DNA from 3 places in the Brevibacillus sp. FIR094 genome. Region 3 is predicted to be linked to each of the others. Evidence: riboswitches for the same ligand, from Rfam matches in the RefSeq annotation. Region 3 holds a riboswitch; each other region holds the start of a gene.
The links. A riboswitch is a leader RNA that binds a small molecule or an ion and turns the genes downstream of it on or off. The one in region 3 is predicted to bind cobalamin.

Region 1: linked by a shared signal. The riboswitch ahead of ACQ5DJ_RS20700 (ABC transporter substrate-binding protein) and the one ahead of ACQ5DJ_RS26645 (helical backbone metal receptor) in region 3 are both predicted to bind cobalamin.
Region 2: linked by a shared signal. The riboswitch ahead of cobO (cob(I)yrinic acid a,c-diamide adenosyltransferase) and the one ahead of ACQ5DJ_RS26645 (helical backbone metal receptor) in region 3 are both predicted to bind cobalamin.

The regions. Positions count from the first base shown of each region.
Region 1 is NZ_JBEAES010000025.1:7,856-12,134, reverse strand. It holds gene ACQ5DJ_RS20710 (alpha/beta fold hydrolase) at 1-371, opposite strand, end outside; gene ACQ5DJ_RS20705 (M24 family metallopeptidase) at 496-1,590, shown strand; cobalamin riboswitch at 1,604-1,803, shown strand; gene ACQ5DJ_RS20700 (ABC transporter substrate-binding protein) at 1,971-2,990, shown strand; gene ACQ5DJ_RS20695 (FecCD family ABC transporter permease) at 3,015-4,073, shown strand; gene ACQ5DJ_RS20690 (ABC transporter ATP-binding protein) at 4,070-4,279, shown strand, end outside.
Region 2 is NZ_JBEAES010000011.1:145,244-149,522, reverse strand. It holds gene cobS (adenosylcobinamide-GDP ribazoletransferase) at 1-562, opposite strand, end outside; gene cobU (bifunctional adenosylcobinamide kinase/adenosylcobinamide-phosphate guanylyltransferase) at 559-1,098, opposite strand; gene cobD (threonine-phosphate decarboxylase CobD) at 1,095-2,210, opposite strand; gene cobO (cob(I)yrinic acid a,c-diamide adenosyltransferase) at 2,207-2,755, opposite strand; cobalamin riboswitch at 2,919-3,134, opposite strand; gene ACQ5DJ_RS12150 (M15 family metallopeptidase) at 3,316-4,008, shown strand; gene ACQ5DJ_RS12145 (LeuA family protein) at 4,103-4,279, opposite strand, start outside.
Region 3 is NZ_JBEAES010000045.1:10,802-15,080, forward strand. It holds gene ACQ5DJ_RS26640 (FecCD family ABC transporter permease) at 1-741, opposite strand, end outside; gene ACQ5DJ_RS26645 (helical backbone metal receptor) at 743-1,738, opposite strand; cobalamin riboswitch at 1,895-2,044, opposite strand; gene ACQ5DJ_RS26650 (MBL fold metallo-hydrolase) at 2,193-3,140, opposite strand; gene ACQ5DJ_RS26655 (pyridoxamine 5'-phosphate oxidase family protein) at 3,309-3,887, shown strand; gene ACQ5DJ_RS26660 (MerR family transcriptional regulator) at 3,941-4,279, opposite strand, start outside.

The DNA.
Region 1 (4,279 bases), on a different contig from region 3:
TTCACTTCGGAAAAGCCGCTCACGAGTATGGCGCCTTTTACAGCATCCGAATAGCGAAGACAATATTCAAGGGCGATAGAAGCACCTTGGGAGTACCCCAAAATAAAGGGACGTTCAATGCCGAGTGACGGGATTAGCTTATGGAGCTGTTCTGCCAACTCCCCAATGGAAAAGGGCTTCTCCATCGGTGAACTGTCGCCATGTCCGGGCAAATCAGGGACAATGAGCTGATATGTATCCGCGAGTGTTTGTTGATAAACAAAATTGATAGAGCCGATGCATGGTGCATGGATACACAATAACGGCTGGCCTTTTCCCGATATGTGAAAGGCAAACTGCTTGCCATCCTGATGGACGAGTATTTGTTCCATTTTCGTTTTCACCCCACCCTTAGGTTGTCCGATCCGAAGTAGATTTTTCAATTGAACTCTTCTTTTTTTGATGGAGTAATGGTATTCTCGCAATAGAATATTTGGTGAAAGCAGGGTGAAGAAGTTGTTTCAAGAGCGCATTTCGAAGCTCCACACATTTTTGAAAGAGCAAGAGCTGAACGCGGTGTTGATTACCTCTCCCAAGCACGTCTACTATTTGACCGGATTTTTTACAGACCCGCATGAACGGTTTATGGGTCTCGTTATTCCTGCTGAGGGAAAACCTTCTTTGATTGTACCTGCTCTTGATCGTGAGGCAGCGGCAGAGGCTTCGTTCGTTCAAGATATCCATACACATACGGATATCCAAAACCCGTATGAAATCCTCAAGCAAGTCTTGCCAGCGAACTTGACGAAGCTCGGTATTGAGAAGAGTCATATGACTGTCGAGCGCTATGAAGCACTTGGACAAGTTGTTCTGGCGTCGAGCTATGTGGATGTGGAAGAGCCACTACGTGAAATGCGTTTGATCAAATCTGCTGATGAAGTGGATCGTTTGAAGCACGCTGTTCAGTTGGTTGAGGATTCCTTGCGGGAGACCCTGAAAAAAGTCAAGACAGGCATGACCGAGACAGAAATCGTAGCTGAGCTGGAATTCCAGATGAAGCGCTTGGGTGCCGAAGGTCCATCCTTTACGTCCATGGTATTGGCAGGGGAGAAGTCGGCACTGCCACACGGGAAACCAGGAACGCGCCAGGTGCAAGAAGGCGACTTGCTTTTGTTTGATATCGGGGTAGCAGCCAACGGATATGTATCCGATATTACTCGTACCTTTGCTGTAGGCGAGATCAGTGCCCAACTTCAAGAAATTTACGAGACAGTATTGGCTGCCAACGAAGCGGCAATTGCTGAGATTCGTCCGGGTGTGACCTTTGCGCATTTGGATAAAACTGCGCGCGATGTCATTACCGCCAAAGGCTACGGAGAATACTTCATGCACCGTCTTGGGCATGGACTTGGGATGGATGTACATGAATATCCATCTGTTCACAGCCAGAACCAAGAAGTGCTTCGTCCAGGGATGGTCTTTACGATCGAGCCAGGCATCTATCTGCCGGGTGTAGGCGGAGTGCGGATTGAAGACGATGTATTGGTTACGGAAACGGGCGTTGAAATTCTCACGCAGTTCCCGAAAAAACTGACTTCTATCAACGAATGAATAAATCGTAAAAATTGAATAAGTATCGAATGGTGCTAGATGGCATTTGCCGTCAGCTTAAAAGGGAAGTCCGGTGAGAAACCGGCGCGGTCCCGCCACTGTAACGAGGAGCGCCTAGCGAATAGCCACTGTTTTTTGCGAGACAAAAAATGGGAAGGTAGCTGGGTGTGTTGATCCGTAAGCCAGGAGACCTGCCATGCGATCATATACAATCGACCCACGAGGATGGGACAGATGTAGAAGTAGTCTATGATAGGCGCCTTTGGGCCTGCTTATAGCTATGTCTACGTTTGTCATGCACCTCCCGATTGAAATGGGGGGTGCTTTTTTTGTGGGATTTGGTTCAACTCATCATCTACATACAGAAAAGGGGATTACAGATGTTTAAAGCAAACAAAACACATACAGTAATGAAAGGACTAACTTTCGGCATCATGACAGCTGCCATGCTTTTGGTTTCGGCATGCGGCTCCACTACGACAACACAGGCTCCAGCCAAAACAGAACAAACAGCTACACCAGCTGCAGAGAGCAAGTCTGTAACACTAACGAATAATGGCATTGAAATGACGTATCCAAAAGCACCTGAGCGTGCCGTGACATTAAACCAACACGTAACCGAGATCATGCTGGCATTGGGCCTGGCTGATAAAATGGCCGGAACTGCTTACCTAGACGATAAAATCCTTCCAGAGTTAAAAGCAGATTACGACAAGGTTCCGGTACTGTCTGACAAGTATCCTACGAAAGAAGTGCTGCTGGCAGCGAACCCAGACTTCGTATACGCCGGATGGAAAAGTGGATTCGGCGAAAAGGGCGTAGGATCGATGCAGGATTTGGAGAAGGTCGGCATCAAATCGTACCTGCAAGAATCGTCAAGCAAGCCTGGACCAACGATCGACGATGTGTTCGCGGATATTACGAACATCGGACGCATTTTCCGAGTGGAAGACAAAGCCAATGAATTGATCAATAAAATGAAGAGTGAAATGGATCAAACGATTAGCAAAATTGGCAAGGTAGACGAGCCACTTAAAGTGTTCGTGTACGACAACGGGGAAGATAAACCATTCACAGCAGCCAACAACTACATGACGTCCTTAATCAAGACTGCTGGCGGCAAGAACATTTTTGACGACATTCAAAAGGGTTGGGCAGAGGTCAGCTGGGAACAAGTAGTGAGTCGTAATCCGGACGTGATTATTGTTGTAGACTACGGTGACAGAACTGTTGATCAAAAACGCAATTTCCTTTTGACCAAAAAAGAACTGGCGGATATTCCAGCGATTAAAAATCAACGACTGGTTGTATTGCCACTGTCTGCTGCTTCTGAAGGCGTTCGAGCACCGATTGCGCTGAAAATTTTGGCGGAAGGACTCTACCCGGATCAATTCAAATAAAGTACGCCCCTTTTAAGGGAGGGAATGGCACTGCAACAGATCAAGTTACCTTATATCATCATCACTTTACTGGTCGGACTCTTTCTCTCGATTACATTCGCGGTTACGTATGGCTCTGTGGAGATTAAACCGACAACGGTATGGAAAATCGCCTTATCGAAAATTCCGATGTTCACCCAATGGATTGAAGTGGATTGGTCCAAAGGGGAGCAAACGATTATTTGGGATATTCGCTTTCCACGTGTACTCTTGGGGGCGATCGTTGGCGCAGGTCTGTCTGTCGTGGGGGTAGCGATCCAGTCGTTGGTTCGCAACTCCCTGGCTGACCCGTATGTGTTAGGTGTATCTTCAGGCGCTTCCGTAGGAGCGACCTCGGTCATTATATTCGGAGCATTCAGCATGTACGGGCAGTATGCGCTATCCTTTGGCGCTTTTACAGGCTCCCTTGTGTCCATCATTCTCATTTTTACGCTATCCCGTATCGGTGGGCAAAATTCAACGGTACGCCTGCTCATGGCCGGAATTGCGATATCTGCGATCTTGTCGGCCATTACCAGTCTCCTAGTTTTTTCAGCGCCGAATGAGCATGGAATTGGGACGGTCCTGTTTTGGTTAAGTGGAAGTTTGGCTGGCGGGAAATGGGAGTACCTGACGATCCCTGCATTGATTGTTGTCATCTGCCTCATCGTCTTAATGGCCCAATACCGCTCGCTCAATGCGATGTTGATGGGCGAGGAGTCAGCGGGGACATTGGGGGTCAATACGGTACAATTCCGCAAGCTTCTCCTGGTGATCACGGCACTGCTCACAGGGGTGATCGTGTCCATTGCGGGATCAATCGGTTTTGTCGGATTAATGATGCCCCACATCGTCCGTGTGATGGTCGGATCAGATCACAGACGTGTCCTGCCTGTCAGCGCTTTGTTTGGCGCGATATTTCTAATCTGGGTTGATGTAGTCGCTAGGCTCGCATTTGCACCGGAAGAGCTGCCGATTGGTATTTTGACAGCGCTTTGTGGAGGTCCATTCTTTATCTGGTTGATGTTGCGGAGTTCTTATTCCTTTGGAGGTAGCGGACGATGAATTTGTTAGTTGAGAATATATCGGTCGAACTGGAGAAAAAGGGAATCCTTCGCAACGTCAGTCTGGAGGTACGCTCTGGAGAGTTTGTGGGGCTGATCGGGCCGAATGGCAGTGGGAAGTCCACATTGCTAAAAAGCATTTATCGCGTATTGAAGCCGCGTTCGGGATGGATCTCGCTTGATGGCGATGATGTATACAAGTTAACT
Region 2 (4,279 bases), on a different contig from region 3:
AACCTGCGGCAAACACGATGATGTAGCTCACGATGATAGAGGAAACGCAAAGCCCAGCACTGATGCCTTTTCCAATCCCTTTATCTGGCGAAAGATACGGCCAGAGCTTGATCGACAAAAGCACATGTGTCCGCGCCGCTACTGGTGCTATGATCAAAAAGCTGCCCCATCCCGGATGTCCGAGCTCTGCGACTGCACCTGCCTTGATCAGCAACAGCATAATTGCAGCTAGAACGCCCATCGCACCTACACGGCTATCCTTCATAATCGTAAGGATTTGCTCTCTCGGTCTGCTGCTGCCAAGACCGTCCGCGAGATCCATCCACCCATCCATATGAAGACCACCGGTCACGTAGACCCATGCGACCAGCGTCAAAATAGCGGCGATCCATGGACTAAACAACACCAGTCCTGCCTGATGCACACCCCATAGCAATAGACCGATGACCAAACCAACTGCGGGATACCAGTTGACGCTTTTTCTCCACGCCTCCTCTGAAGGGCGAAGCCACGGAACCGGAATACGCGTAAAAAACGAGATCGCGTGTAAAAATGCATTCATCCTTTGATCCTCCACGGTATCCCCGACAAAACAGCGTAGACGGCGTCCGCTTGTCGCGCACTTCTCTGATTGACGTCGCCCAGCACATCCGCGAACCATCTGCCCAAACGACTCAAGGCTACACCGCCCAATCCGACCTCGCTTGTGACGGCAATGACTTGTTGCGGGGAATTGTGAACAAGGGACAGCCATGCCTCTGCCTCTTGCAGCAGGGCTTGCGTGTGAGAAGGACTTCTCCATTCCGACTCATCCACGCTCATTAATCGATTGCTCACCCAGGTGGACAGGCAATCGATCAATACTACATCGTACTGCTCACTGAATGTGTGGTAATCAGTTAATCGCTCTCCTACCTCCACACAGCCCCATTCCAGCGGACGACGTGCCTGATGCAGCTCGATTCTCTGCTTCATTTCATCATCCCAGGCCTTGCCTGTCGCCACGTACAGGACTCGATTGCTCAACTTCATCGCAAGCTCTTCCGCGTAGCGGCTTTTTCCCGAACGGACACCGCCTGTTACCAGCACCAAGCTCATCGCTGTTCACTTCCTTCCGCATGGACCTCGCGGAGCGCTGCCAGAAGTCTTTCATTTTCCTCTCGTCCCCGCACTGCGATTCTCACATCATGTGCCGTCAAACCGGGATACATCGCACAATTGCGGATCAGAACACCTTTTTTGCCGAGCCGCGCCTGCAATTGTTCGGCTGGCAATCCTTCTGGCGAACGCACCAGCAAAAAGTTAGCCTCCGCTGGCCATACCTGCCAGCCCAACTCACCGCTGATGCAATCGATCAAATACGCACGTTCTGCTTTTATGAGCCTGCGCGTCTGTTCCTCGTATGCCTGCTCCTGCAAGCACAGTTCTCCAGCTAAGAGGGCCAGTGCATTCACACTCCAGCTCACTTGCTTCTGGCGCATCCTCGCAATGACATCCGGATGCGCAATCGCATAGCCCAGGCGCAATCCCGGGATCGCGTACATTTTCGTCATCGAGCGCATCAAAATGACACGGGGAAATCGCTCCAGCTGCGTCGCCAATGTATACTGCCGCTCCTCCTCCACAAAATCGAGGAAAGCCTCATCCACGATAAGCCACGTATTGGTCTCTTTCGTCCATTCTGCCATTTGCCGCAGCTCGTCCGGTTGATACAGGATTCCGGTCGGATTGTTTGGCGACCCGACAAATACGAGATCAGACTGCGTAAAAAGAGTGTGCAGCTCTATAGGATCGGGCTTGTACCCGTTCGCTTCCTTCCCGAAGCAGCCAATGACATGGGCACCATACTGCTCGGAAAGTTGCGCGTATTCCGAAAAGCAAGGATATACCACACCAACCGTTTGCGGTAAAAGACCGAGAATGGCCAGTGCCATCGCCTCCGCTGCACCATTGGCAGGTAGTAACCATTCCTCCGGCACTTGCAGCCGTTTCGCCAGCGCACGACGGAACACACGATGTCCTGGGTCTGGGTAATGCGCTACAGCAGCCAGCGAAGCCAATAGCATCTCACGGACGCTTGCTGGCATCCCCAGCGGATTAATATTGGCACTGTAATCCAGAAACTCCCCGGGCTCTCGACCAAAGCGCTGCGCAGCGGTCAGCAAGTCTCCGCCATGACCGTACATCTCTATTACACCTGCGCTTGTCAAAACTCTACCCCCAGCACAGCTGGAATCCCTTCATCGTAGTAATGCTTGATTGGCTTCATCTCTGTCACCAAATCTGCGATGTCCAAAATCTCCTGCTTTGCTGCCCGTCCCGTAATCACGAGGTGAATATGACTTGGCCTGTTTTGAATCGCTTCCAATACATCGGACAATGGCAATACATCATCAATTGGGAAGCGGTCAATCGCCAATGCATTATTTAGCTCATCCAAAATGACGACATCGTACGCTCCGGAAGAAAGCTTTTCGCTCGCAAACGCCCAAGCTTCTTTCAATGCATGCCGATGCTCCTCTGGTGTCTTCGTCCATGTGAAGCCGACGCCCATTTGCACAATTTCAATGCCCAACTTATCGAAAATAATCTTTTCTCCGTATGTACGCTCCGGCGACTTGATGAATTGAACCATCAGCACCTTTTTCCCGCGCCCTGTTGCCCGCACAGCCAACCCGACTGCTGCTGTCGTTTTTCCTTTGCCATCTCCTGTGTATACGAGAGTCAATCCCCGCTTCTTATCGTTTTTCTCCATCGTGACCACCTCAAAAAGTGACGTATTTTACTCCGCTGTTTCCTCCAAATACTTTCCGAAGCATAAAAAAAGCGCCCTGTTTCCCCCAGTACGTAAGGAAAAACAAAGCGCGGATAGCTGAAAAGCAACTATCCTCACCTCTTCCTTTGACCCGAAGGAAATCAGTGTAAACATAAAACAGGCAGGTCTCCTGGCTCGAGGATTATCGCTTTTCTTCTCCTTCCCGCTCCCAGATGGGCAGTGGATGGCATGATGCCTTGAAGAACAGCTACTCTCTTACAGTGGCGGGACCGCGTTGGCTTTTCACCAAACTTCCCTTTTAACCTTGCTCCTGCAAATCGGCTTCGCAAAAACAAGGACCTGTTTCTTCCATATGTAAATGTCTTTCGTTCCGTTGACAAGCACTTGCTTTAATAATAGCAAAAGCTACCGAGGATTCAAGCAAAAGCTGCCGATTTGTCGCTAGGGACTATTAGCAGAAAATTTAAGATAATCACCATTTACTTACTTGAAAATTTTCGTTACCCTATTGGCAAAACAATCGAAAGTGGTGTGCAGTCATGCTATTTCCTCCGATTCCAAAAATAACAGACATGGTCCTGCCCAGCCCACTGCCGATCAAGGAATGCGGCGAGCCGATGATCCCCCTCTCTTCCCTTTGTGAACAAATCACGGTCTATCCAGCCTACTATCACGAGGGCTATGCCGGAACACAGCCAGAAGCCTTTTTGCGAGAAGAGGCAGCACGCAAGCTCACCACGGCAGCCTCACAACTGCCAGTTGGTTACAAGCTCGTCGTGTTGGACGGCTGGCGCTCGTTTGAGGTACAGGCATCTTTGTATGAACGTTTCCGTGAAGCCTTGCTTTTACAAGGCTGGCAGGAAGGACCCTCCCTCACGGAAGAATTGAGCAAATTCGTCGCTTATCCAACAACAGACCTCTCAAAACCGTCCCCTCACCTATCCGGTGGCGCAGTCGATCTGACTATCGCAGGGCCTAATGGCTGGCTGGAAATGGGGACAGACTTCGATGATTTCAGTGAACTGGCTTCCACTCGATATTATGAGGAACTCGTACAACCTACACAAAAAGACATCGAGATTCGAGAAAATCGCCGACTGCTCTATCATTTGATGACCGCTGCCGGATTCGTCAACTATCCAAAAGAATGGTGGCATTTCGAATACGGAACGCGCACTTGGGGACAAAAAACGCAGCAAGAACCGATCTATGGCGGGGTTTTGTCGATGTAACCACAAATACTCAAACAAGGCATGAGCCCGGTCGATACCGTACTCATGCCCAGATGGCTGCCCACTCTTCAAACTCAACAACTTCCTGTACCTCTTAGGTCACTGGTATTTCAGAAGTTGCTGCTGAAACCAATAAGCTTTTGTTGTATTCAGGTGACAATACAATATTTGTATAAGTTCCGCGCCCTGACACATAGTGATAGGAATGCTCGACGCCTGCTGGGATAAAAATAGCTGCTGGACTCTCAACAGTCTTCTCTTCTTCACCGAG
Region 3 (4,279 bases):
CTTCGTTCGATCCACATGGACGCCGAGATGCGCAGCCTGCCGCTCCCCCAACGCAAATAGGTTCAAGGAACGCGCATAGCTCACAAGCACCATTCCACCTATAACTAAGTACGGAATCAAGACGTACGTAAAGGCCCACCCTCGAAACGACAGGCTGCCCATAAGCCAGAACACGATCTCATTTACCGTCTGGTCGGATAGGGACACCATAAACGAAACGAGCGAGCCGAGAAAAGCCTGCACCACGACACCAGACAAAATCAGCGTCTCTGTTTGCAGCTTTCCTTGCGTATTCGCGAGTCCGAGTACGATCCATAAACTGAGCAATCCTGTAAGAAAAGCGACGACAGGCGTGCTCCATGCACCCAAAAAGGTGATTTGCAAGCCAAAAAGGATCAAGAAGGCTGCTCCGACCGCAGAACCCGATGCCACGCCCATCGTAAACGGATCTGCAAGCGGATTGCGCAAAACTCCCTGAAAGCCCGCTCCTGCAAGTGACAAGCAGGCGCCAATCAAGACAGCCAATACAACGCGTGGAAAACGAACCTTCATGACAATTTGCTCAGATGACTCCGGCCACGTTACGGTGATCCACTCAGACAAGCCAGGGATTTGATGGAGCAGGATAAGCCATACTTGCGAAAGGGGGAGTTGCGCCGCCCCCATCGAGATGCTGATAACTATTGATGCCAGAAGGACGAGACAGCTGACTCCTCCCCATATGAACAATCGTTTCTTCATTTTATTTCACCAAGTCAGGGTAAATCACCTTGGCTACTTCGATCAAGCCTTGTGTAATACGCGGACCAGGACGGGACAAAATATTTTGGTCCATGCCAAAGATTTGTTTTTCACGGATCGCCTTCATTTTATCCCAGCCATTACGCTTGGCGATCATATCCTCCAGCTTGACGCCAGTCTTTTCATCCGTAATTCCGCTCGCATACAAAATAACGTCTGGATCGTTTTGCAAAATCTTTTCTTCACTAATCGGATTCCATCCCTCGGTGTCGGAAGCAATATTTGTCGCTCCAGCCAGCGTGATGAGTTCGTCCATGAATTCGCCTTTTCCGACTGTCCAGCCTGGGGAAAATTCCAAGTATACCTTTTTCTTGTCTTCCGGTTTTACATTTTTCACTGCTTCTTGAACGTACGCGATGTCTTTCTTCATTTGCGCGACGACTTTTTCGGCTTGTTCCTGTCTGTTCGTGATAACTCCCATCGCCAAAACATTGTTTAGGATGTCATCCATCTTTGTCGGATGGGTAATGTAGACTGGCATTCCGAGAGATTTGAGCTTGTCAGCCACTGGCTTTTCCATCGAAATCCCACCGACGACCATATCCGGCGTTTGAGCAAGAATGGCTTCTTCATTTGGTTTGACGACTCCGCCAATTTTCGGTTTTGCCTTCGCCGCATCTGGATAATCATCATAGTCTGAGACAGCTACGATCCGATCTTCCAAGCCTAATGCGAACAAAATCTCTGTCTCCGCAGGTGATGTTGAGACGATTCGCTCAGGAGCTTTTGCAAAGGTTACTTCTTTTCCTGTCGCATCCGTGACTGTCAATGGATACTTTGTTTGTTTGGCAGGCTGCTCGTCTGCATTCTCTTGCGGTGCTGTCTGCGGTGCACTTGTTTGTCCACCAGGTGCTGGCTGGCTGTTATCGTTACCCGCACAACCTGCGAGGCTAGCCGCAACTAGTAGTGGGATCATGAATCGAAATGAACGTTTCATATGTAGAACTTCCTTTCTCATGTCTGATTGACTGTTCCTTCCAATAAAAAAATCGACCCTTGCTTCCATTCGGAAATCAAAGGGTCGGCACCTCAGGGCAAACAGACAAAGATGGTCTGCTTCCTGAAATAGGCCGATCCTTTCCGCGAAGGCAACAGGCACTAAAACAAACAGGCAGGTCTCCTGGCTTACGGCTGAGGAACGAGCCGAATTACAGTGGCGGGACCGCGTCGGATTTTCACCGACTTCCCTTTTCACCCGATCTTTTCGTTAAAAAGAAGAGGCACCTATTTGCTGTTACGTTTGAAATTGTCACAGTCCATGACTCATCCTACATCATAGCATTCCTTGAATGAAAAAAGAATGACAAACACATAAGCCAATACTTTCTTGCCTGCTAAAAATGAAAAACGCCTGAACAAAAGGTTCAGGCAAATGTAACGCTTTTGGCAGACTATACCCCTCGTTTGTGCAAATAATCTAAGATACCCATGGAGCATACTTGCAAATCGAGCTTGAGTACATCGAAAACTTCGTGGTCACTGCTGATTCCTTGTGACTGTAGATGATCAGTAACTCGTTCAAATAAAGTGCGAGACAGCTCATCATATGTTTGTCCAGCAGCTAGCGCTGTCTCTCCTTCCGCCACAAACACGGGGAGCCACTCGCGTATTTGGTGGTACACGTCATCTGCCTGCTCTGACATCCCAAAATGACCAAAGTAAATCCGACTCAGCTTGCACGCTTCAAAACGGCTTAGAGACGCTAACATGGCATCCGGGTCAAACTGATTCGGCGAAGTAGATGGCAGCACGAGGTGTATGCCATCCTTTTTTAGCTGTGGATAGAGCACACCTGCCGTATCACCTGTAAACATGCCGCGGCTTACTGGATCGTAGATGCTGAAGTGATGATTGGCGTGACCTGGGGAATCGAGAAACTCCAATGCGCAATTCTCTCCGATCTTTAGTGTATCCCCGTCTCCGCGAATCAAAATCCGCTCTTCGAGAACAGCCTCAATCGGATCAAACAATCGATCAAAATCATCATGATACACCGCTCTCGCGCCTGCGATCAGTCGGCTCGGATCTATGAGATGACGTGCACCTTTCGGGTGGACAACGACCTTTGCGTTTGGACAATCCTTCAGAAACAGTCCTACTCCTCCTGCATGATCCAAGTGAATGTGCGTCACGATGATGTATTTTACTTGTTCGGGCGTATAACCGAGCTTGGCGAGACCGGCCTTGATGTATGGGACGGAGGGGCTTGGCCCTGTTTCTACCAACGTGAGCTCCTCTTCCGCGATCACATACGTCCCCGTACGTTCCGCCCAGCCCATATCGAAACCGTCTATTAAATGAATGCGTTCCCCTAAATAAATTGGCTCTGTTGATTGCATGTAAATACTCCTCCTTTTCAAAAGTCTCGTGTTGTTATTTTGTTGCGTGAATATTTACACTTTACCATCTATTTCGAACGGATTGGGGATAAGTCACACAAAATCTTCATATTTTCATGGTAATCTAAGGGCAGCAAAAACAATTCCATTAGCTGGAGGGGTGCTAAAATGGGTCAACTTTTTTCTGAATTACGACCTGAGCATGAGAAGTTTATCAAGAAGCAACAGATGTTCTTTGTTGCCTCTGCTCCTATGGACACAGATGGTCACGTGAATCTTTCACCGAAAGGGTACGATTCTTTTCGCATATTATCGCCTACCGAGGTCGCCTATTTAGACCTGACTGGAAGTGGGAACGAAACCAGCGCTCATCTGCAGGAAAATGGCAGGATAACTCTCATGTTCTGTGCGTTTGAAGGCCCCCCTCTCATCATGCGCCTTTTCGGCAAAGGAACGGTTATTCTCCCAGATACGCCTCGGTGGGATGAGCTCGTAAAAGACTTCCCGCTTCTGCCCGGTGCTCGTCAAATCATTACCGTCAACATAATGGAAGTAAAGACCTCTTGCGGCTGGGCTATCCCCTTCTATTTCTATACAAAAGAACGCGACACCCTTCAGAAATGGACCTTGGCTAAAGACGAGACAGAACTGCTTGATTATCAAAAGGAAAACAACGTAGTAAGCATGGATGGATTGCCAACCCCATTGGGACAAAAGCTTTTCCCCGCAGTAGGAGGGGACAACTAAAAGTAAAACGCAAAGAAGCTGCCCTACTCGCAGCTTCTTTTTTTGAAATCTCTTTACTTACTCGTATAAATGACCACTGCATCTCTCAGAAACTCGGCTACACCAGGCTGTTCCTTGTCATAGTAAGCGGTAAAGCGCGGGTCTTCGACGTACATCTGGGCAACACTTGCGTGCGCATCTTTACTGTAGCTGTCCCAATAAAAACTAAGCCATTGACGGTGAAGATCGGCTGCTTTTTGGGCAAGCTCATGAGCAGGATCTCCCGTCGCAAAAGCCTGTGCCAACGTCTCATGCAGTTTTTCATTCAACTGCTCAAGTGCAGCGTACTCCTGCTCGGTCATTCCTTTGATTTTCTGATTGGATTTGTCCACCTGGTCACTTCCATATTTTGA